DNA from 3 places in the Pseudomonas sp. GNP014 genome. Region 2 is predicted to be linked to each of the others. Evidence: predicted binding sites of a transcription regulator. Region 2 holds the regulator's gene; each other region holds the start of a gene.
What was found. Region 2 encodes FliA, which starts transcription of late flagellar genes. Its sites were predicted from a motif close to CTAAAGTTTNNNNNNNNNNNGCCGNTAA; they were not measured.
Positions count from the first base shown of each region.

Region 1: a site for FliA is predicted at 4,649-4,676, ahead of ACXX9E_RS27765 (flagellar protein MotY). Genes of this name have one in related genera too.
Region 3: a site for FliA is predicted at 4,356-4,383, ahead of motA (flagellar motor stator protein MotA). Genes of this name have one in related genera too.

Region 1 is NZ_JBTGUS010000001.1:6,168,703-6,175,693, reverse strand. Features, by position in the region: gene ACXX9E_RS27800 (molybdopterin oxidoreductase family protein) at 1-340, shown strand, start outside; gene grxD (Grx4 family monothiol glutaredoxin) at 438-779, shown strand; gene bfr (bacterioferritin) at 980-1,453, opposite strand; gene ACXX9E_RS27785 (bacterioferritin-associated ferredoxin) at 1,656-1,874, opposite strand; gene ACXX9E_RS27780 (peroxiredoxin) at 2,188-2,790, shown strand; gene rnt (ribonuclease T) at 2,865-3,539, opposite strand; gene pyrC (dihydroorotase) at 3,536-4,582, opposite strand; gene ACXX9E_RS27765 (flagellar protein MotY) at 4,743-5,651, shown strand; gene ACXX9E_RS27760 (argininosuccinate synthase) at 5,781-6,991, shown strand, end outside.
Region 2 is NZ_JBTGUS010000001.1:3,001,552-3,008,542, reverse strand. Features, by position in the region: gene ACXX9E_RS13520 (chemotaxis protein CheA) at 1-975, opposite strand, end outside; gene ACXX9E_RS13515 (protein phosphatase CheZ) at 1,012-1,800, opposite strand; gene ACXX9E_RS13510 (chemotaxis response regulator CheY) at 1,819-2,190, opposite strand; gene fliA (RNA polymerase sigma factor FliA) at 2,358-3,098, opposite strand; gene fleN (flagellar synthesis regulator FleN) at 3,095-3,925, opposite strand; gene flhF (flagellar biosynthesis GTPase FlhF) at 4,042-5,382, opposite strand; gene flhA (flagellar biosynthesis protein FlhA) at 5,394-6,991, opposite strand, start outside.
Region 3 is NZ_JBTGUS010000001.1:1,802,119-1,809,109, reverse strand. Features, by position in the region: gene ACXX9E_RS08165 (caspase family protein) at 1-585, shown strand, start outside; gene ACXX9E_RS08160 (toll/interleukin-1 receptor domain-containing protein) at 585-1,076, shown strand; gene ACXX9E_RS08155 (sterol desaturase family protein) at 1,132-2,265, opposite strand; gene motB (flagellar motor protein MotB) at 2,356-3,432, opposite strand; gene motA (flagellar motor stator protein MotA) at 3,436-4,287, opposite strand; gene ACXX9E_RS08140 (HDOD domain-containing protein) at 4,454-5,992, shown strand; gene rhdA (thiosulfate sulfurtransferase) at 6,035-6,859, shown strand; gene asd (archaetidylserine decarboxylase) at 6,869-6,991, shown strand, end outside.

The sequences.
Region 1 (6,991 bases), 3.2 Mb from region 2:
GATGCACAACTACCATCGGCTGGTGAAGGGCAAGCCGCGTCATCAGTTGCTGATGCACCCGGAGGATCTGGCCAGTCGCGGGCTCAGTGATGGGCAGCGAGTACGTGTCAGTTCGCGGGTCGGGCAGATCGAGGTCGAAGTGCTCGGCAGCCTCGACATGATGAAGGGCGTGGTGAGCCTGCCGCACGGCTGGGGCCATGCGCGTCCGGGCGTGCAGATGACGATTGCCAGCGGTCAGCCGGGGTCGAGTGCCAACGACCTGACCGATGAGTGCCAACTGGATGAGCTGTCGGGCAATGCGGCGCTCAATGGTGTGCCGGTGACGGTGGCAGCAGCCTGAGCATGTCTGTCGGGGAGACCGAGCATGGCGCTCGGGATTCCGTTACAATGCGCCACCGTGCCGACCCATGAGTCGGAAAGTTCAGCCGAGGTGCTCCATGGATATCATCGAAACGATTAAAGAGCAGATTGCCAACAACACCATTCTGCTTTACATGAAAGGCTCGCCGAATGCCCCGCAGTGCGGCTTCTCCGCAAAAGCTGCGCAGGCTGTGATGGCGTGTGGCGAAAAATTTGCGTACGTGGACATCCTGCAGAACCCGGAAATCCGCGCCAATCTGCCGAAGTACGCCAACTGGCCGACTTTCCCGCAACTGTGGGTCGGCGGTGAACTGGTCGGCGGTAGCGACATCATGACCGAGATGGCTGCAGACGGTTCGCTGCAAAGCACCATCAAGGCAGCTGTTGAAGCAGCCGCTGCGAACAAGTCCGAAGCCTGATTCGCTTTTGTGTAGGAGTGAGCCTGCTCGCGATAGTGTTCTGTCAGTTATTGAAGTATCGGCTGACACACCGCCATCGCGAGCAGGCTCACTCCTGCATGTGATTCGTGGTGTTGCCTGCATCGCATCAGGCATAAAAAAGCCCCGCGCCTCGAAAGAGGGCGGGGCTTTTTAGTGTCGCGAGTTCAGCGGACGCTGACTTACTCTTCGCCCATCTGCGATTGCAGATAGTTCTCAAGACCGACTTTATCGATCAGGCCCAGTTGGGTTTCCAGCCAGTCGATATGTTCTTCTTCGGACTCAAGAATGTCTTCGAGCAGTTCACGGCTGCCAAAGTCGCCCACGGTTTCGCAATGCGCGATGGCGGCTTTCAGATCGGCGTGGCCGGTCTTTTCGATACGCAGATCGCACTCCAGCATTTCCTTGGTGTGCTCGCCGATATGCAGCTTGCCCAGGTCCTGCACGTTCGGCAGGCCTTCCAGGAACAGAATGCGCTTGATCAGCTTGTCCGCGTGTTTCATCTCGTCGATGGACTCGTGGTACTCGTGTTTGCCCAGCTTGTTCAGGCCCCAATCTTCATACATGCGCGCATGCAGGAAGTACTGATTGATCGCGACCAGTTCATTGGCAAGGATCTTGTTGAGATGCTGGATGACTGTAATGTCGCCTTTCATGATGGGAGTCCTGCCCTGTAATAGCTGTATATAAGGCGGAGTTTGAGCTTGGTATTTATAAGTGTCAAACCTAAGTTATTGAATAATAAATGAAATTAAATCTGAATAAGAATGTTTGTGTTCCGCGTCTAGCGCCTAACCGATTGATTTGCAGGCATAAAAAAACCGGACATATGTCCGGTTTTTCGAAATAGGGGAGTGATTATGCCGCTGTAAATTCAACAGGGTAGGGGATCGCAGCCTGGGCTGTTTGCAGCTTGGTCAGGGTTTCGCGAACGACTTCCTTGGCAAGGCACGCACATTTGCCGCATTGGCTGGCGACGCCAGTGGCCTGGCGGACTTCTTTGTAGCTGCAGCAACCTTCATAGATCGCATCGCGGATCTGTCCGTCGGTGACGCCAGTGCAGAGGCAAACATACATAAGTGAGAACCGTCGCTGGTTGTGACTCAATTGCGATGGATCTTAATGTTAACGAGAATGATTGTCAAAGTGCTTTCTGAATGGTTTTCACTGGAAATGCGGATGACTGACGAACGGTGATTAATGGCGATTTGTCTGGCCCCGGAAATGCAGCGCCATTATCCGCTTTCGCTAAAAACCGTTGAGGACAGGCCAAAAACGCAGTGTATGATGGTCGGCCCTTGCGAAGGGGGTTCGTGTCACAGGGCTGTCGCCTGAGGGTGGCAGGCTGGCCCGGACCCTGAACTTCAAGTCTTTACACCAGGAGATATCAATGAGCGTACTCGTAGGCAAACAAGCCCCTGACTTTACCGTCCCGGCCGTACTCGGCAATGGCGAGATCGTTGACAGCTTCACCCTGTCCTCGGCCATCAAAGGCAAATACGGCCTGGTGTTCTTCTACCCACTGGACTTCACCTTCGTCTGCCCGTCCGAGCTGATCGCTCTGGACAACCGCATGGCTGACTTCAAGGCACGCAACGTTGAAGTGATCGCCGTGTCGATCGACTCGCACTTCACCCACAACGCCTGGCGTAACACCCCGGTCAACAATGGCGGCATCGGCCAGGTGAAATACACCATGGCTGCCGACATGAAGCACGACATCGCTAAAGCCTACGACGTTGAATCCGAAGGCGGTGTGGCTTTCCGTGGCGCGTTCCTGATCGACGACAAGGGCGTTGTCCGCTCGCAGATCGTCAACGACCTGCCGCTGGGCCGTAACATGGAAGAGCTGATCCGTCTGGTTGACGCTCTGCAATTCCACGAAGAGCACGGCGAAGTCTGCCCTGCCAACTGGAAGAAAGGCGACAAAGGCATGAACGCTTCGCCAGAAGGCGTTGCGGCTTACCTGACCGAGAACGCTGCTGCCCTGTAAGGCGCAACGTTCAGGTACAAAAAAACCGGCCTGCGTGGCCGGTTTTTTTGTGTGCGGGATTTGCCCGACGAGGATCAGTCGTCGAAGTCTTCCCAGCCGCCCATCTGTTTCCAGCGGTTTACGATCCCGCAGAACAGTTCAGCGGTTTTCTCGGTGTCGTAACGTGCCGAGTGCGCTTCACGACCGTCGAAGTCGATATCGGCCGCCTGACAGGCCTTGGCCAATACGGTTTGACCGTAAGCCAGACCGGCCAGTGTTGCCGTGTCGAAACTGGAGAACGGATGAAACGGGTTGCGCTTCATGTCCAGGCGCGCAACGGCCGCATTCAGGAAGCCAAGGTCGAAGCTGCTGTTGTGGCCGACCAGGATCGCCCGCTTGCAGCCATTGGCCTTCAATGCCTTGCGAATGCCACGGAAGATGTCGGTCAGCGCGGTTTCTTCGCTGACGGCCATGCGCAACGGGTGATCGAGCTTGATCCCGGTGAACTCCAGCGCCGCCGCTTCGATGTTGGCGCCTTCGAATGGCTCGACACGGAAGAAGTAGGTGTGATCCGGATAAACGAAACCCTTTTCATCCATGGCGATGGTGGTCGCGGCAATCTCCAGCAACGCATCGGTGGCCGAGTTGAAGCCACCGGTTTCTACGTCGACGACAACCGGCAGGTAACCGCGAAAGCGTGCTGCCATCGGGTGACGGGAACCGCCGCCACCTTGACCGTCCAGTTCATCGTCGAAATGGTCTTCACTCACGCGTGTTCCTCCAGCAGGCGCCAGCGCAGTTTTTCACCGGCGCGCAGCGGGATAACGTTCAGCTCGCCAAACGGCAGGCTGGTCGGGGCGGTCCATTCTTCGCGAACCAGGGTGATGCGGTCGGTGTTCGCCGGCAGGCCGTAGAAGCGCGGGCCGTTGAGGCTGGCGAAGGCTTCGAGCTTGTCCAGCGCATTGCGCTGTTCGAAGGCTTCAGCATACAACTCGATGGCGGCGTACGCGGTGTAGCAGCCAGCGCAGCCGCAGGCGGCTTCCTTGGCGTGCTGGGCGTGCGGCGCCGAGTCGGTGCCGAGGAAGAACTTTGCGCTGCCGCTGGTGGCGGCGTCGAGCAGGGCTTCCTGGTGCGTATTGCGCTTGAGGATCGGCAGGCAATAGAAGTGCGGCCGAATTCCGCCCACCAGCATGTGGTTGCGGTTGTACAGCAGGTGATGCGCGGTGATGGTCGCGCCGACGTTGGCCGAAGCCTCGTTGACGAACTGCACGGCGTCGCCGGTGGTGATGTGTTCGAACACCACTTTGAGCGTCGGGAAACGCTCGACCACACGGCGCATGTGCTCATCAATGAAAATCTTTTCGCGGTCGAAGACGTCGACATCGCCACGCGTGACTTCACCGTGGATCAGCAACGGCATGCCGACTTCAGCCATCGCTTCCAGCACTGGGAAGATCTTGTCGATGCTGGTTACGCCGGAATCGGAGTTGGTGGTCGCGCCGGCCGGGTACAGTTTGGCGGCATGCACGAAACCGCTGGCCTTGGCTTCACGAATTTCTTCGGGCTGGGTGCGGTCGGTGAGGTACAGCACCATCAGCGGTTCGAAGCGACTGCCGGCCGGGCGGGCGGCGAGAATCCGCTGGCGATAGCCGTCGGCTTCAGCGGCGTTGCGCACCGGTGGTACCAGGTTGGGCATGATGATTGCGCGGCCAAAGGTGCGCGCAACATCGGCAACGGTATTGGTCAACACGGCACCATCGCGAAGATGAATGTGCCAGTCGTCGGGACGCAGCAGGGTCAGGCGGTCGGACATGAGGGAATTCCAGGCGGGTCAAACTGAGGGGAATGCTACCGGAAAAGACTCTTGCAGGCACTCGCTATCAAGTTTTGCCGGAACCTTCCGATATCCCGAAGGTATGCCGTAAACATAGTGTGAATCGGTCTTTGTGTTACAGAAGCCAATGGAGCCTCCCGTGCGCCAGCGATATTTAGCCTTGCTCAGTGTGTTTGCCAGCCTCCCCGCGATGGCGCTCACCTACCAGACGCGTCTGGAGAACATTGAGTGGACGGTCGAGGGTGACAAGTTCGAGTGCCGTCTGACCCAGCCGATCACCGATTTCGGCTCGGGCCAGTTCGTGCGCAAGGCCGGCGAGCAGGCGATTTTTCGTCTGAATGCCTACAACGCCATGCTCGGCGGCGGTTCGGCGACCTTGCTCGCGGCGGCCGCGCCGTGGCAGCCGGGGCGTAACGACATCTATCTGGGCAGCGTCCGGATCGGAACTGGCAACGTGCTGTTCAACAGTTCGCAGTCTCAGGCCGGCGGGCTGATCAACGGTTTGCTCGACGGTCGCAGCCCGGTGGTGCGCCGTGCGTCCGGCGATGGCCGGGTGTCTGAAGTGCGCCTGCTGCCCGTCAAGTTCAGCAAGGCGTTCAACGACTACCAGACCTGTGTGGCGAAGTTGCTGCCGCAGAATTTCGATCAGATCAAGCAGTCGCAGATCGGCTTCCCCGGCGAAGGCACGGATCTGGACGCTGCTGCCAAGGCCAAGCTGCAAGTGATGCTGGAGTACATGAAGGCTGATCCGACGGTCAATCACATCGAGCTCGATGGCCATTCGGACAACAGCGGCAACCGCCTGACCAATCGCGAGTTGTCGCGTCGTCGCGCATTGGCGGTGGTGGATTTCTTCAAGGCCAACGGCATCGCCGAATCGCAGATCACCGTGCGGTTCCACGGTGAGCAATACCCGCTGGTGCCCAACACCAATGCGGCCAACCGGGCGAAGAATCGTCGGGTAGCGGTGAAACTGGCCCGGGTGGCAACGCCCTCCGTACCGGCGCCCCAGGCCAGCACGCCAGCCAGCACTGCAGCAACTTCCTGACCCGCCGGTCATCGTCGCGCTCTCGACAGAATCTGTCGCTTTGTCGTCTTAAGCTGTCGCGCCTCTGTAAATTATCGCGTTTGAGCGGTAGACTCCTCGGCTTTCCGTAGAACCCCGTGGAGTGATGGCATGGCGGACGTAAACAAGGTCGTTCTGGCGTATTCCGGCGGCCTGGACACTTCGGTGATCCTCAAGTGGCTGCAGGATACTTATAACTGTGAAGTGGTGACGTTCACCGCTGATCTCGGTCAAGGCGAAGAGGTCGAGCCGGCCCGCGCCAAGGCTCAGGCCATGGGCGTCAAAGAAATCTACATCGACGATCTGCGCGAAGAGTTCGTGCGTGATTTCGTGTTCCCGATGTTCCGCGCCAACACCGTTTACGAAGGCGAGTACCTGCTGGGTACTTCCATCGCACGCCCGCTGATCGCCAAACGTCTGATCGAAATCGCCAACGAAACCGGCGCCGACGCCATTTCCCATGGCGCTACCGGCAAGGGTAACGACCAGGTGCGTTTCGAACTGGGTGCCTACGCACTCAAGCCAGGCGTGAAAGTGATTGCTCCTTGGCGTGAGTGGGACCTGTTGTCCCGCGAGAAACTGATGGACTACGCCGAGAAGCACGCGATCCCGATCGAGCGTCACGGCAAGAAAAAATCCCCGTACTCGATGGATGCCAACCTGCTGCACATCTCCTATGAAGGCGGCGTGCTGGAAGACACCTGGACCGAGCACGAAGAAGACATGTGGCGCTGGACCGTCTCCCCGGAGAAGGCTCCCGACACCCCGCAATACCTGGAACTGACCTACCGTAACGGCGACATCGTTGCGCTGGACGGCGTCGAAATGACCCCGGCCACCGTATTGGCAACGCTGAACAAGATCGGTGGCGCTCACGGTATCGGTCGTCTCGACATCGTCGAAAACCGGTATGTCGGCATGAAGTCCCGTGGTTGCTACGAAACCCCGGGCGGCACCATCATGCTGCGCGCTCACCGCGCCATCGAGTCGATCACCCTGGACCGCGAAGTCGCTCACCTCAAAGACGAGCTGATGCCGAAATACGCCAGCCTGATCTACACCGGCTACTGGTGGAGCCCTGAGCGTCTGATGCTGCAACAGATGATCGACGCTTCGCAGGTCAACGTGAACGGTGTGGTTCGTCTGAAGCTGTACAAGGGCAACGTCATCGTGACTGGCCGCAAGTCCGACGATTCGCTGTTCGATGCCAACATCGCGACCTTCGAAGAAGACGGCGGTGCTTACAACCAGGCCGACGCGGCGGGCTTCATCAAGCTCAACGCGCTGCGCATGCGCATTGCGGCCAACAAGGGTCGCAAGTT
Region 2 (6,991 bases):
CGCTGCAGCCTTGGCGGCAGGCGCGGCGACTGTCGACGCGGAGCCGGCCGTCGCAGCGCTTGCATCGAACTTGCCTTTGCCGTGCAGCTCGTCGAGCAGCGATTCGAACTCGTGATCGCTGATCAGGTCGCTGCCGGCAGCAGCGGCTACCGGTGCGGCAGGTGCCGCCGGTGCCGAGGCGATCGCCGACTCCAGCGCTTCCACGGCGAAGTTGCCCTTGCCGTGCAACTGATCAAGCAGTGCTTCGAATTCGTCGTCGGTGATGTCCGAGCTGTCGCCCGCCGCTGGGGCCGCAGGCGCTGCCGTCGGTGCAACGGCGTCAGGTGCGAACTGGCCTTTGCCGTGCAACTGATCGAGCAGCGACTCGAACTCGGCATCGGTGATTTCATCGCTGGCGGCCGCTTCGGCAGTTTGCACCGGCGCAGCAACGACCGGGGCTTCGGCTTCGGCCTTGACGGCGTTCAGCGAGTCCAGCAGTTGTTCGAATTCGTTATCGGTGATGTCGCCCGAATCGCCGGAATCGCCTTCGACGACCAGTTCTTCGATCATCTCGGCCACCGGTGAAGCCGGGGCTTCATCGGCCGTTTGCGGCTCGGCCAGACGCGCCAGCGCGGCCAGCAGTTCCGGGGTGGCGGCGGTGATCGGGGCACGTTCACGGACTTCGCTGAACATGCTGTTCACCGCGTCCAGTGCTTCGAGCACCACGTCCATCAGTTCGGCATCAACGCGGCGTTCACCCTTGCGCAGGATGTCGAACACGTTTTCGGCGATGTGACAGCACTCCACCAGCTCGTTGAGCTGAAGGAAGCCGGCGCCCCCTTTTACAGTATGGAAACCGCGAAAAATTGCGTTGAGCAGATCTGCATCATCCGGGCGGCTTTCCAGCTCAACCAGTTGTTCGGACAGTTGCTCAAGAATCTCGCCGGCCTCAACCAGGAAATCCTGAAGGATCTCTTCATCGGCGCCGAAGCTCATTAATGGGGTGCTCCTACAGGTCTAAAAACCTAAAACTCAAAATCCAAGGCTGGATAGCAAATCGTCCACATCGTCCTGACCGGACACAACGTCTTCTCGTTTATCGGCATGAATCTGCGGACCTTCACCCTGCGAGAGATGTTTTTGTGGATCTTTTTCTGCAAGCATCGCGGCGCGGTCATGTTCGATGCCCGCAAAGCGGTCCACCTGACTGGCCATGAGCACGAGTTTGAGCAAATTGCTTTCGACTTCGGTGACCAGTTGGGTCACGCGCTTGATCACCTGACCGGTCAGGTCCTGGTAATCCTGGGCCAGCAGGATGTCGTTGAGGTTGCTCGACACCGCACGGTTGTCCGTGCTGCTGCGCGACAGAAAACCGTCGACCCGACGCGCCAGTTCGCGGAACTCTTCAGCCCCGACCTCGCGACGCATGAAGCGACCCCAATCGGTGCTCAGGGCCTGGGCTTCGTCAGCCAGGCCATTGACCACCGGGGTGGCGCTTTCCACCAGATCCATGGTGCGGTTGGCCGCGGCTTCAGTCAGCTTGACCACATAGCCCAGGCGTTCGGTGGCGTCGGTGATTTGCGACACTTCCTCGGCCTGCGGCATGTGCGGATCAATCTGGAAGTTGACGATCGCACTGTGCAGTTCGCGCGTGAGCTTGCCCACTTCCTGATACAGGCCGCGGTCACGGGTCTGATTGAGCTCATGGATCAGTTGCACAGCGTCGCCGAACCTGCCTTTTTCAAGGCTCTCGACCAGTTCGACCGCGTGTTTTTTCAGGGTCGACTCGAAATCGCCCTGTGAAGATTCGTTATGCTCCATAGCTCCCCCGCGCGTTCATCAGCCGATGCGTTCGAAAATCTTCTCGATTTTTTCTTTCAGCGCCTGAGCCGTGAAAGGTTTGACCACGTAGCCGTTCACACCGGCCTGGGCCGCTTCGATGATCTGCTCACGCTTGGCTTCTGCCGTCACCATCAGCACCGGCAGGTGCTTGAGTTTTTCATCGGCACGCACGTGGCGCAGCAGGTCGATACCGGTCATGCCCGGCATGTTCCAGTCCGTTACCAGAAAGTCGATGCTTCCGCTGTTGAGCACCGGAATGGCAGTGGTGCCATCGTCGGCCTCGACGGTGTTGGTGAACCCCAGATCACGCAGCAGGTTCTTGATGATCCGCCGCATCGTTGAGAAGTCATCAACGATGAGGATTTTCATGTTCTTGTCCAATTCGACCTCCAAGCAGTCTTAAACGCGCCCAGCACCTGGACGCGCCATTTCAATCAATCCGGCGTAGCACTCGAAGACTGTCTGGAGCACAACAGAGCAAGACCGGTGCCGTTCATCACCGCACCAGCCTCGTTCGCAGTGTCCCCACACTGCCTTCAGCGCGCTCGCCACTCCCCCAAACGCCCCCGCAAGCGGGCCGCGCACTGGCTGTGTAACTGGCTGACCCGCGACTCACTGACGCCAAGGACTTCACCGATTTCCTTGAGGTTCAGCTCTTCGTCGTAGTACAGCGCCAACACCAGTCGCTCACGCTCCGGCAAATTGGCAATCGCGTCCGCCAGTGCGGCCTGGAAACGTTCATCTTCCAGATCGCGTGACGGCTCAAGATGAGCACTGGCGCCATCCTCGTGCAGCCCTTCGTGTTCGCCGTCCTGCAACAGGTCGTCGAAACTGAACAGGCGGCTGCCCAGGGTGTCATTCAAAATCCCGTAGTAATCGTCGAGACTCAATTGGAGTTCGGCCGCAACCTCGTGATCTTTAGCATCACGGCCGGTTTTAGCTTCAATTGCCCGAATTGCGTCGCTGACCATACGGGTGTTGCGGTGAACCGAGCGTGGCGCCCAGTCCCCTTTACGGACTTCATCGAGCATCGCGCCGCGGATTCGAATGCCCGCGTACGTTTCGAAACTGGCGCCTTTGCTGGCGTCGTATTTGGTCGAGACTTCGAGCAGACCGATCATGCCGGCCTGAATCAGGTCTTCGACCTGCACACTGGCCGGCAAGCGTGCCAGCAAGTGGTAGGCAATGCGTTTGACCAGTGGCGCGTAACGCTCGATCAACTCGTATTGCGCGTCGCGTGCCGACTTCTTGTAGTAATTCATACCGCTGGCGGTCATAGCACTGGTCCTGCCGTTTGCTGCACGAGGCGCTCGACGAAAAATTCCAGGTGGCCGCGCGGGTTCGCCGGCAGCGGCCAGGTGTCGACCTTCTGGGCGATGGCCTTGAACGCCAGGGCGCACTTGGAACGCGGAAAGGCTTCATAGACCGCACGCTGCTTCTGCACCGCCTTACGCACGCTTTCGTCGTAAGGCACGGCGCCGACGTATTGTAGGGCCACGTCAAGGAAGCGATCCGTGACCTTGGTCAACTTGGCGAACAGGTTGCGCCCTTCCTGCGGGCTCTGGGCCATGTTGGCCAGCACGCGGAAGCGGTTCATGCCGTAATCGCGGTTGAGCAGTTTGATAAGCGCGTAGGCGTCGGTAATGGACGTCGGCTCGTCGCAGACCACCAGCAACACTTCCTGCGCGGCGCGTACAAAACTGACTACCGAGTCACCAATACCCGCAGCGGTGTCGATCACCAGCACGTCGAGATTGTCGCCGATGTCGCTGAACGCCTGAATCAGGCCGGCGTGCTGCGCCGGGCTCAGGTGCACCATGCTCTGGGTGCCGGAAGCGGCCGGCACGATGCGGATCCCGCCGGGGCCCTGCAACAGGACGTCGCGCAGCTCGCAGCGGCCTTCGATCACGTCGGCCAAAGTACGTTTGGGGGTCAGTCCCAGCAGAACGTCGACGTTCGCCAGCCCCAGGTCGGCGTCCAGCAGCATGACCCGACGGCCAAGCTCTGCCAGCGCCAGAGACAAGTTCACTGACACGTTAGTCTTGCCGACGCCACCTTTGCCGCCGGTCACCGCGATCACCTGTACGGGATGCATGCTGCCCATGTTATTTCTTTACCTTGTCTTGCATAGACGGAGGCCACATTACTGGCTGCGCGTTCACAACCGGAACAATGCATGGCAGGCCATCGATGTAGGTACAAAAACTGTTCATGAATACCTCAGCCTACCTGCTTGGTCGGGCTGTGATAGATATCAGCGAACATGTCAGCCATGGCTTCTTCGCTGGGTTCTTCCTGCATTTGCACGCTGACGGCGCGGCTGACCAGTTGATGACGGCGCGGCAGATGCAGATCATCCGGAATCCGTGGGCCATCGGTCAGGTACGCGACCGGCAATTCATGACTGATCGCCAGGCTCAACACTTCGCCAAGGCTGGCCGTTTCATCCAGTTTAGTCAGGATGCACCCGGCAAGCCCGCAACGCTTGTAACTGTGATAAGCGGCGGTTAGAACCTGTTTCTGGCTGGTGGTTGCCAGCACCAGATAATTTTTTGAACGGATACCGCGCCCGGCCAGACTTTCCAGCTGCATGCGCAGGGCCGGATCGCTGGCTTGCAGGCCGGCAGTATCAATCAGCACCACGCGTTTGCGCAGCAACGGATCCAGCGCCTGCACCAGCGACTGGCCCGGATCAACGTGCGTCACCGGCACATTGAGAATCCGCCCGAGGGTCTTGAGCTGTTCCTGTGCACCGATGCGGAAGCTGTCCATGCTCACCAGCGCCACGTTGTGCGCGCCGTATTTGAGCACATAACGCGCGGCCAGTTTGGCCAGCGTGGTGGTCTTGCCCATGCCGGCCGGGCCGACCATCGCAATCACCCCGCCCTCTTCCAGCGGCTCGACTTCCGGCACGGCAATCATCCGCGCCAGATGCGCGAGCAACATGCGCCAGGCCTGACGCGGCTCTTCGATATCGGTGATCATCGACAGCAGATCGCGCGACAGCGGGCCGGACAGGCCGATGCGCTGCAGACGGCGATACAGATTGGCCTGCGCCGGGCGGCTGCCTTGCAGCTGATTCCAGGCCAGGGTGCCAAGCTGCACTTCCATCAGTTCGCGCAGGCTGTTCAATTCGAAGCGCATCGAGTCCAGCGCACGCGGGTCGACACCGCCGGAGGACTGCGCAGGTGCCGGGGCCGGACGCGCCGGAGCGGTGTAGGCCGGCTCGCTCAACGGTTCGGCAGCAGTCAGCGGCAGGCCGGCCGTCAACGGCAGCCCGGCGAACAACTGGCGATTGGTATTGCCGTCGGCTTCGCCACGCAGGCTCAGTTCGGCCTGGGCGGTGACGATGCGCGATTGGGTCTTGCGCAGCTCGTCTTCGAGTTCCATGTTCGGAACCCGAGGCGCCAGCGCCGACAATTTGTAATCCAGCGCCGCCGTCAGCTCGACGCCGCCGGCAATGCGGCGGTTGCCAATGATGGCGGCATCAGCGCCCAGCTCATCACGAACCAGCTTCATGGCCTGACGCATATCGGCGGCGAAAAAACGCTTAACTTGCATAAACCACTACCTCAGCCGTTGGGCCCTACTGTCGCAACGATGGTCACTTGCTTGTTGTCCGGAATTTCCTGGTAGGCCAGCACATGCAATCCAGGGACTGCCAGGCGACCAAAGCGCGAGAGCATCGCGCGTATCGGGCCGGCTACCAAGAGGATCACCGGCTGACCTTGCATTTCCTGACGCTGCGCCGCTTCGATCAACGAACGCTGCAGCTTCTCGGCCATGCTCGGCTCCAGCAGAACGCCCTCTTCCGAGCCTTGTCCTGCCTTCTGCAGACTATTGAGCAATATTTGTTCCAACCTTGGCTCCAGGGTGATCACAGGCAGCTCGGACTCAGTGCCTACAATGCTTTGGACGATGGCGCGAGAAACGCCAACCCGGACCGCAGCCACCAATGCGGCGGTATCTTGACTCTTGGCAGCGTTGTTGGCGATGGCTTCGGCGATGCTGCGGATATCGCGCACCGGCACGTGTTCGGCCAACAGCGCCTGCAGCACCTTGAGCAGTTGCGACAGCGACACCACACCCGGCACCAGCTCCTCAGCCAGTTTCGGCGAGCTTTTGGCCAGCAATTGCATGAGTTGCTGCACTTCTTCGTGGCCAATCAGCTCACTGGAGTGCTTGTACAGAATCTGGTTCAAGTGAGTCGCGACCACGGTACTGGCATCGACCACGGTGTAACCGAGCGATTGTGCCTGCGCACGCTGGCTGATCTCGATCCACACCGCCTCCAGGCCAAAAGCCGGATCTTTGGCGTTGATCCCGTTGAGCGTGCCGTAGACCTGCCCCGGGTTGATCGCCAGTTCGCGATCGGGATAGATCTCGGCTTCGGCGAGGATCACACCCATCAGGGTCAGGCGATAAGCGCTCGGGGCCAGGTCGAGGTTGTCGCGAATATGCACGGTCGGCATCAGGAAGCCCAGATCCTGCGAGAGCTTCTTGCGCACGCCCTTGATTCGCGCCAGCAATTGCCCACCCTGATTGCGGTCGACCAGCGGAATCAGGCGATAGCCGACTTCCAGGCCGATCATGTCGATTGGTGTCACGTCGTCCCAGCCCAGCTCTTTGGTTTCCATGGCGCGGGCCGGCGACGGCAGCAGCTCCTGCTGGCGCTTGACCTCTTGCAGAGCCTGCACCTTGGCGACGTTCTGCTTCTTCCAGAACAGGTACGCGCCACCGGCAGCCAGCGCGGCCATGCTCAGGAACGAGAAATGCGGCATGCCCGGCACCAGGCCCATGACCGCCATCAGGCCCGCCGCCACCGCCAGCGCTTTGGGCGAGGCGAACATCTGACGATTGATCTGCTTGCCCATGTCTTCCGAACCGGAAGCACGGGTCACCATGATCGCCGCCGCTGTCGATAACAACAGTGATGGCAATTGCGCCACCAAACCGTCACCGATGGTCAGCAAGGCGTAAACCTTGCCGGCGTCGGCAAAACTCATGTTGTGCTGGAAGATACCAACGGCCATGCCGCCGATCAGGTTGATGAACAGAATCAGCAGGCCGGCGATGGCGTCACCCCGGACGAACTTGCTGGCACCGTCCATCGAACCGTAGAACTCGGCTTCCTGAGCAACTTCGGATCGCCGGGCCTTGGCCTGGTTCT
Region 3 (6,991 bases), 1.2 Mb from region 2:
ATTCTCGATTGCTGCCAGGCCGGAGCAGCAGGTGCCATGCGCAATTTACGCGGCGGCAGCAGTGTGATCGGCGAAGGCATGACCATTCTCACCGCCTGCAAAAAAGAACAGTCCGCCCTCGAAAGTCGCGGCCACGGTGTGTTCACGGATCTGTTGCTGCAAGCGCTGCATGGTGGCGCCGCCAACGTGCTCGGCAAGGTCACCCCCGGTAGCGTCTATTCGTTTGTCGACAATGCGCTGGGAGCCTGGGAACAGCGTCCGGTATTCAAGACCAACGTGTCGCAGTTCGTGCCACTGCGCGAAGTGGCACCGCTGATTGCCGAGGAAACCCTACGCAAACTCAAGGACTGGTTCCCCGAGCCGAGTTTCGTCTTCAGGCTCGACCCCAGCTACGAGCCCACCGAAGCGCTGTTCGACCCCGAGCACGGCGACATCTTCAAGCAACTGCAAATGTGCAATCGCCACAGCCTGATAGAACCGGTGGGCGCCGAACACATGTATTACGCGGCCATCAACTCCACCGGCTGCCGCCTCACCGCCCTCGGTGCCTACTACCGCGAACTCGCCCTAAAAGGACACTTCTGATGCCCGTATTCATCAGCTACCGCCACATGGATCGTCCACAGGCCATGGCCATCAATAGCCAATTGATGCAGGCCAACATCAAGACCTACCTCGACGTGCTCGACCCGGAATCGCAGACCACCGACGACATCACCGAGGTCATCACGCGCAACATCACCGAATGCACGCACCTACTGGCAGTGGTGTCAGAGAAAACCGCATTGTCGTGGTGGGTGCCGTTCGAAATCGGCGAGGCGACGATCAGCAATCGGCGGATCTGCTCATTCAAGACCGGCCCCACGCAATTGCCGGCTTATCTGGATAAGTGGCCGAAGCTGAGCACACCGGCCGATGTGGATTTCTTCATCGACGCTTATCGCAGCGAAGGAACAATCAAGCGCTCGATGACGCTCGACTCGGTGACCGGTAATCAATCGACACGCAGCGCCAACAAGACCAATGCCGAGATGTTCCATGAGGGATTGAAGAACCGTATCCGGCGCGGCTTCTAACCCCACCAGACACAAAAAAGCCCCGAACATTCGGGGCTTTTGCTGTCCACCTGGCCTACTTCGGCTCAGGCTTGCGAAACGCATACAGATGCTGACGCACGATCCCGCCCGGCAGCTCCTTGCCAAATACGCCATAACGCACCGGCCACTCTTTCGGCGGCAGCTTGAACGTGCCGAACAGCATGTCCACCAACGGCGTGTGGATCGCGTAGTTCTTGTAGATGTAGTCCTTGTGCCGGGCATGGTGCCAGTGGTGATAACGCGGCAGGACGATCAGGTAGTTCAGCCAGCCACCATTGATTCGCACGTTGGCGTGGGCAAGTACCGCTTGAACACCGACCAGAATCACGTAGGCATTCAACGCCTGAGGCGCGAACCCCAGCAGCATCAGCGGCACCAGTACGCCGGTGCGGGTCAGCAGGATTTCGATGAAGTGCACGCGCGAACCGGCAAGCCAGTCCATGTGGGTGCTGGAGTGATGCACCGCGTGGATACGCCACAGAAATGGCACCACATGGTAGAGACGATGCAGCCAATACTGGCCGAGATCCGCCACCAGCACCGCGAGCAGGAACTGCACCACCAGTGGCAGGCTCTGGACGCTGGCCTGCAACCCCGGCGACACCGCCCAACCGGCGATGTAACCCGACGAGGCGGTGATGAAAATCAGGATGAACTGCACCAGCATGTGGCTGACGAAAAAATAGGTCAGGTCGGTGCGCCAGTGCGGGCGCAGGATGTTTTGCTCGGGGTCCTTGGAATAGAGCTTTTCCAAAGGAATGAAGACGATCGCCGACACCAGCAGCGCCAGGACGAACCAGTCCAGACCCAGCGAGTAAGGGGTCTGCCCGATTTCGCTGACTTGCACGTTGGTGCCGCCGAGGAACACCGCCAGCCCCGATGCGACCAGCCCGGTAATCCCCAGGCGCTTGCGCTTGTTGAGCAGGATGTTCAGGGTGCCGAGGCTGAACGACAGCACCAGCCCGAGCAACAGCGTGGTGCGTGCGAACTGCTCGTCATAGACCTTGCGCAGTTCGGCGGTGGTCAGCCATTCAGGAAACAGGAAACAGAGCACCGCCAGCAGGCTCAACAGCCCGAGGGTGGCTGAAATATAGCCACTGACCCGCCCCTCACCAAATTTGAAAGGTGCGTTGCCGTGCCGTTGAAAATAGGCTTTGAGTCTTTCCATAACTGATCTTCCGTGAATGCGATAACTGCGACTGCTCATTGCGACGCAGGCAGAAACCAAAAAGCCACGGTGGCCGTGGCTTTTTGTCGGTTACTGCTTCGGCGCGACAGCCGGTGCAGTGGCCGGTGGCGCAGCGGGTGCCGGCGGCGCAGTTCCCGGCGCGGCCGGTTTCGGCGCGGCGTCGTCGAACAGGTTGAGCCGTTCGCGCAGTTCGTGCGCCGGCACCGGTTGCTGATCCGCCGGCAGCGCGTTCGGATCGACCGGTGTCGCCGGAGCGTTACCGTTCTGGCTGTCATCCGCCGGCTTGGCCGGATCGGCACCTTGCGCCCCTTCGATGGCTGCCTGAGCCTTCTTGGTCAGGACCACAATGTCGATGCGACGGTTGACCGGGTTGAACGGGTTTTCCTTGTCGAACAATGCCGACGAGGCATAACCCACCACCCGCGCCACCTGCGACTCCGGATAGCTACCGGCAACCAAGGCACGCCGGGCGGCGTTGGCGCGGTTGGCCGAGAGCTCCCAGTTACCGAAATCGCCGGTGCCGGTGTACGGCTTGGCGTCGGTGTGGCCGCTGATGCTGATCTTGTTCGGCACCGCTTTGATGGTGTCGGCCATGGCCAGCAGGATGTCTTCGAAGTACGGCTTCAGACGCGCCGAGCCCGAGTCGAACATCGGCCGGTTTTCGGCGTCCATGATCTGGATGCGCAAGCCGTTCGGGGTGATCTCGAACAGGATCTGATCCTTGAATTTCTGCAGTTGCGGGTTCTCGTCGACCTTGTTCTGCAGCTCTTGCAGCAACAGCTCCAGGCGTTCTTTCTCGACCTGCTCGGCCATGCCTTCGACCTGCTCGGTGTCGACCGTGACCTTGTCCGGTTGCGGCTGCGACTTCACTTCGGGGTTGAGGGTGTTTTCCGGCGCGAGAGTCGGCGTGCCGCCCAGATCAATGATGTATGGCGTGCCGCTTTCGGAGAAGCCGACCGGGTCCTTGAAGTAACCGGCGATGGCGATCTTCTGTTCCGGTGTGGCGGTGGACAGCAGCCACAACACCAGGAAGAACGCCATCATCGCCGTGGCGAAGTCGGCGAAGGCGATTTTCCACGCCCCGCCGTGATGCCCGCCGGCGATGCGCTTGACGCGCTTGATGATTATCGGCTGGTTATTTTCCATGACTTAACGACCGCGAACGGCTTGTTCCAGCTCGGCAAAGCTTGGACGGTGGGCCGGGTACAGCACCTTGCGACCAAACTCGACCGCCAGCGATGGCGGCATGCCGGAAGCGGAAGCCACCAGCGAGGCTTTGATCGCTTCATAGACGTTCAGCTCTTCCTTGGCATCGTGAGCCAGGGAGTGCGCCAACGGACCGAAGAAACCGTAGGCCGCGAGAATACCGAAGAAGGTACCGACCAGTGCCGCACCCACGTGCAGACCGATGGATTTCTGATCGCCTTCACCCAGCGAAGCCATGGTCACCACGATACCCAGTACCGCCGCGACGATACCGAAACCCGGCATGGCGTCGGCGATGCCGTTCACCGCATGGGACGGGTGCTCGAGGTCTTCCTTGAGGCTGTAGAGTTCCATGTCGAACAGGCCTTCCAGCTCATGCGGAGCCATGTTGCCGGAGGACATGATGCGCAGGTAATCGCAGATGAATGCGGTCATGCGCTCGTCTTTGAGCACGGCCGGGTACTTGGCGAAGATCGGGCTCGCGGCGGCGTCTTCGATGTCGCCCTCGATGGCCATCATGCCTTCGCGGCGGCTCTTGTTGAGGATCTCGTAGATCAGGCCCAGCACTTCCAGATAGAACGTGTGGCTGAAGCGCGAACTGAACATGCTCAGGGATTTCTTGAGCACGTGCATCGTCATGTAACTGGGGTTGGCCTGCAGGAATGCACCGAGGGCCGCACCACCGATGATCATCACCTCGAAGGGCTGGATCAGGGCGGCAATTTTGCCGTGGGAGAGCACGTATCCGCCGAGCACGCTCGCGAATACGACGATGATGCCGATAATTTTAGCCATAGGTAGAAAGTACTTATTTAAGTCGGGTTCAAGGTCATATTCGGAAGTTAAAAAATCTCTTCTTCTACTTATCGGCAAAACTGCGCCAGACTATAGCCAGTTCAGGCGAAAAGCCAATTTAGCCCATGCCGGGCGCGTCTACAGTCAGTGAAGATCTCGTCCAGACATGGCTAATGAAACGAACGTCCCACACGCAAAACCGACCACCCTCGAGGGCTGGGTAAAGTTGCTCGATGGCGTGCTCCTGCCCGTGCCGCAAGAGGCTCACGACAAAGTGTGCCGCGCGATCCGTGACAACCGCAGCTCGCTACGCGACATCGCCGAGCTGATGCAGGACAGCCCGGCGCTGGCCTTGAGCATCATCCGTGAGGCGAATCGTCACACCCATGGCACCATGTCCGCACCGGCGGAAAACCTCGAGGTGGCGATCAACCGTCTGGGTCTGGCGCGCACCGAAGAACTGCTGGCGCGCTTGCCGGCCCAACCGCAGATGCAGATCCCCAAGGCCCTGCGCCAACTGCAAATGATCAGCCAGCACGCCACGCAACAGGCCAATGGTTTTTTCGCCAGCCGCCTGGCGCGACTGTGGCAGGACATCCATTGGGGCAGCCTGTTGTTTCTCTCGCCGTTATGGCCACTGGCGCTGAAGTTTCCCGAGTTGCTCGAAGAATGGGAATTGCGGGTGATCCACAAGGGCGAATCGGCTCCGGTGGTCGAGAAGCAACTGTTTGGCGTGCGCCTGCTGAAGATCGCCGAGGCGCTGGTGCAAGTCTGGCACCTGCCGATCTGGGTGCAGCAAGGCTATAAATTGCTGCTCAGCGAACAGCGCGAACTGGTCAAAGTGCTGCGCATCGCCCGCGACAGCGAACACCCGTTGCGCCAGCAGAATCGCCTGGATGACGATCCGACCCTGCGTCGCTGGCTCAATCAGCCGGCCAACACCGTGCTGCTGGCCAACGGTCTGGCGTTATCGGCGCAACAGGCCTGGGACAGTCCGCACAGTGAGCGCTGGCAGTACCTGACCAGCCTGTATCTGCAAATCTCGATGGATGAAGTGCAACAGCAGTTGCACCAACAAGCCGCCAACAGCGCACGCCACCATGCGATGCCGGACCTGTGGCACCCGGCGGTGTCGCTGTTGTGGCCGTGGGGCACGCACCGTTTGCCGGCGGGCATGCTGCCTGCCGCCGCGCCGTCCGCTGAAGACCTGAGTCAGTGGCGCCGGCAATGTGCCGAATTGCTCGCCGAACCGAGCCGCTTCACCAATGCCATGAGCCTGACAGTCGCTGCCCGCGATGCTCTGGTCGCCAGCGGCATGCGCCGGGTGATGATCCTGATGGCCGATCGCACGCAGTCCAATCTGCGCGTGCACCAGACTTTCGGTTTGCCGAAAGACGCCGCCGCGCTGAATTTCGTTGTCAGCCAGAGCAAGGTGTTGCAGCGCCTGCTGGCGCAGCAGGCACAGGTGCGGATCAACCCCGAGAACAATGCACAATTTTCCGCGTTGTTGCCGCCGGGCCTGCGCTCGCTGTTTCGCGGCGAACATTTGTTCCTGCGCTCACTGGTCAACAATGGCCGGGTGATCATGATCGTCGTGGCCGACCAGGGCGGCGGGCCGTTCGCCGACATCACCGCGCAGGCGTTCGGCAAAACCGCGCAGTGCATCGAAAAAGCCCTGCACAGCTTTAGCAGCCGTGGCCGATGAGGCTGCGCTACAATCCCCCCCTTTGTGCTCTGGAGACCTCACATGTCTGACTTCTCTGGCTTGCCGCTCGTCATCGAGCCGAGCGACCTGCTCCCGCGTCTCGATTCCCCTGAACTGATTCTGGTGGATCTGACCAGCCCTGCCCGCTATGCCGAAGGTCACCTTCCCGGCGCACGTTTTGTCGACCCGAAACGCACCCAGCTCGGTCAGCCGCCAGCACCGGGATTGCTGCCGGCCAAGGCCGACCTGGAGGCGCTGTTCGGTGAACTAGGCCATCGCAAGGACGCGGTCTACGTGGTCTATGACGACGAGGGCGGCGGCTGGGCCGGGCGTTTCATCTGGCTGCTCGACGTGATTGGTCACGACAACTACCACTACGTCGACGGCGGCTTGCCGGCGTGGCTGGAAGCCGGCATGCCGATGTCGATCCAGATACCTCCCGCCGTCGGCGGCCCGGTGGCGCTGACCCTGCACGAAGAACCGACCGCCACTCGCGAATACCTGCAAAGCCGGCTCGGCGCCGCCGATCTGGCGATCTGGGATGCGCGCGGGCCGCTGGAGTATTCCGGTGAGAAGGTGCTGGCGGCCAAGGGTGGACACATTCCGGGCGCGGTCAACTTCGAATGGACCGCCGGCATGGACAAGGCACGCCAGTTGCGCATTCGCACGGACATGCCGCAGATCCTCGAAGACCTCGGGATCACCAAGGACAAAGAAATCATTACCCACTGCCAGACCCATCACCGGTCGGGCTTCACATATCTGGTGGCCAAGTCCCTCGGTTATCCGCGGGTCAAGGGCTACGCCGGTTCCTGGGGCGAATGGGGCAACCACCCTGACACGCCTGTCGAGATTCAAGGTTTTTAAGGACAACTAATGAAAGAGCGTCTGTTTATCCTCAGCCAGTACCTGCTGCCTCATCACCTGCTGTCGCGCCTGGCCGGCTGCATTGCCGAGTGCCGCGTGCGCTGGTTCAAGAATGCCTTCACCCAGTGGTTC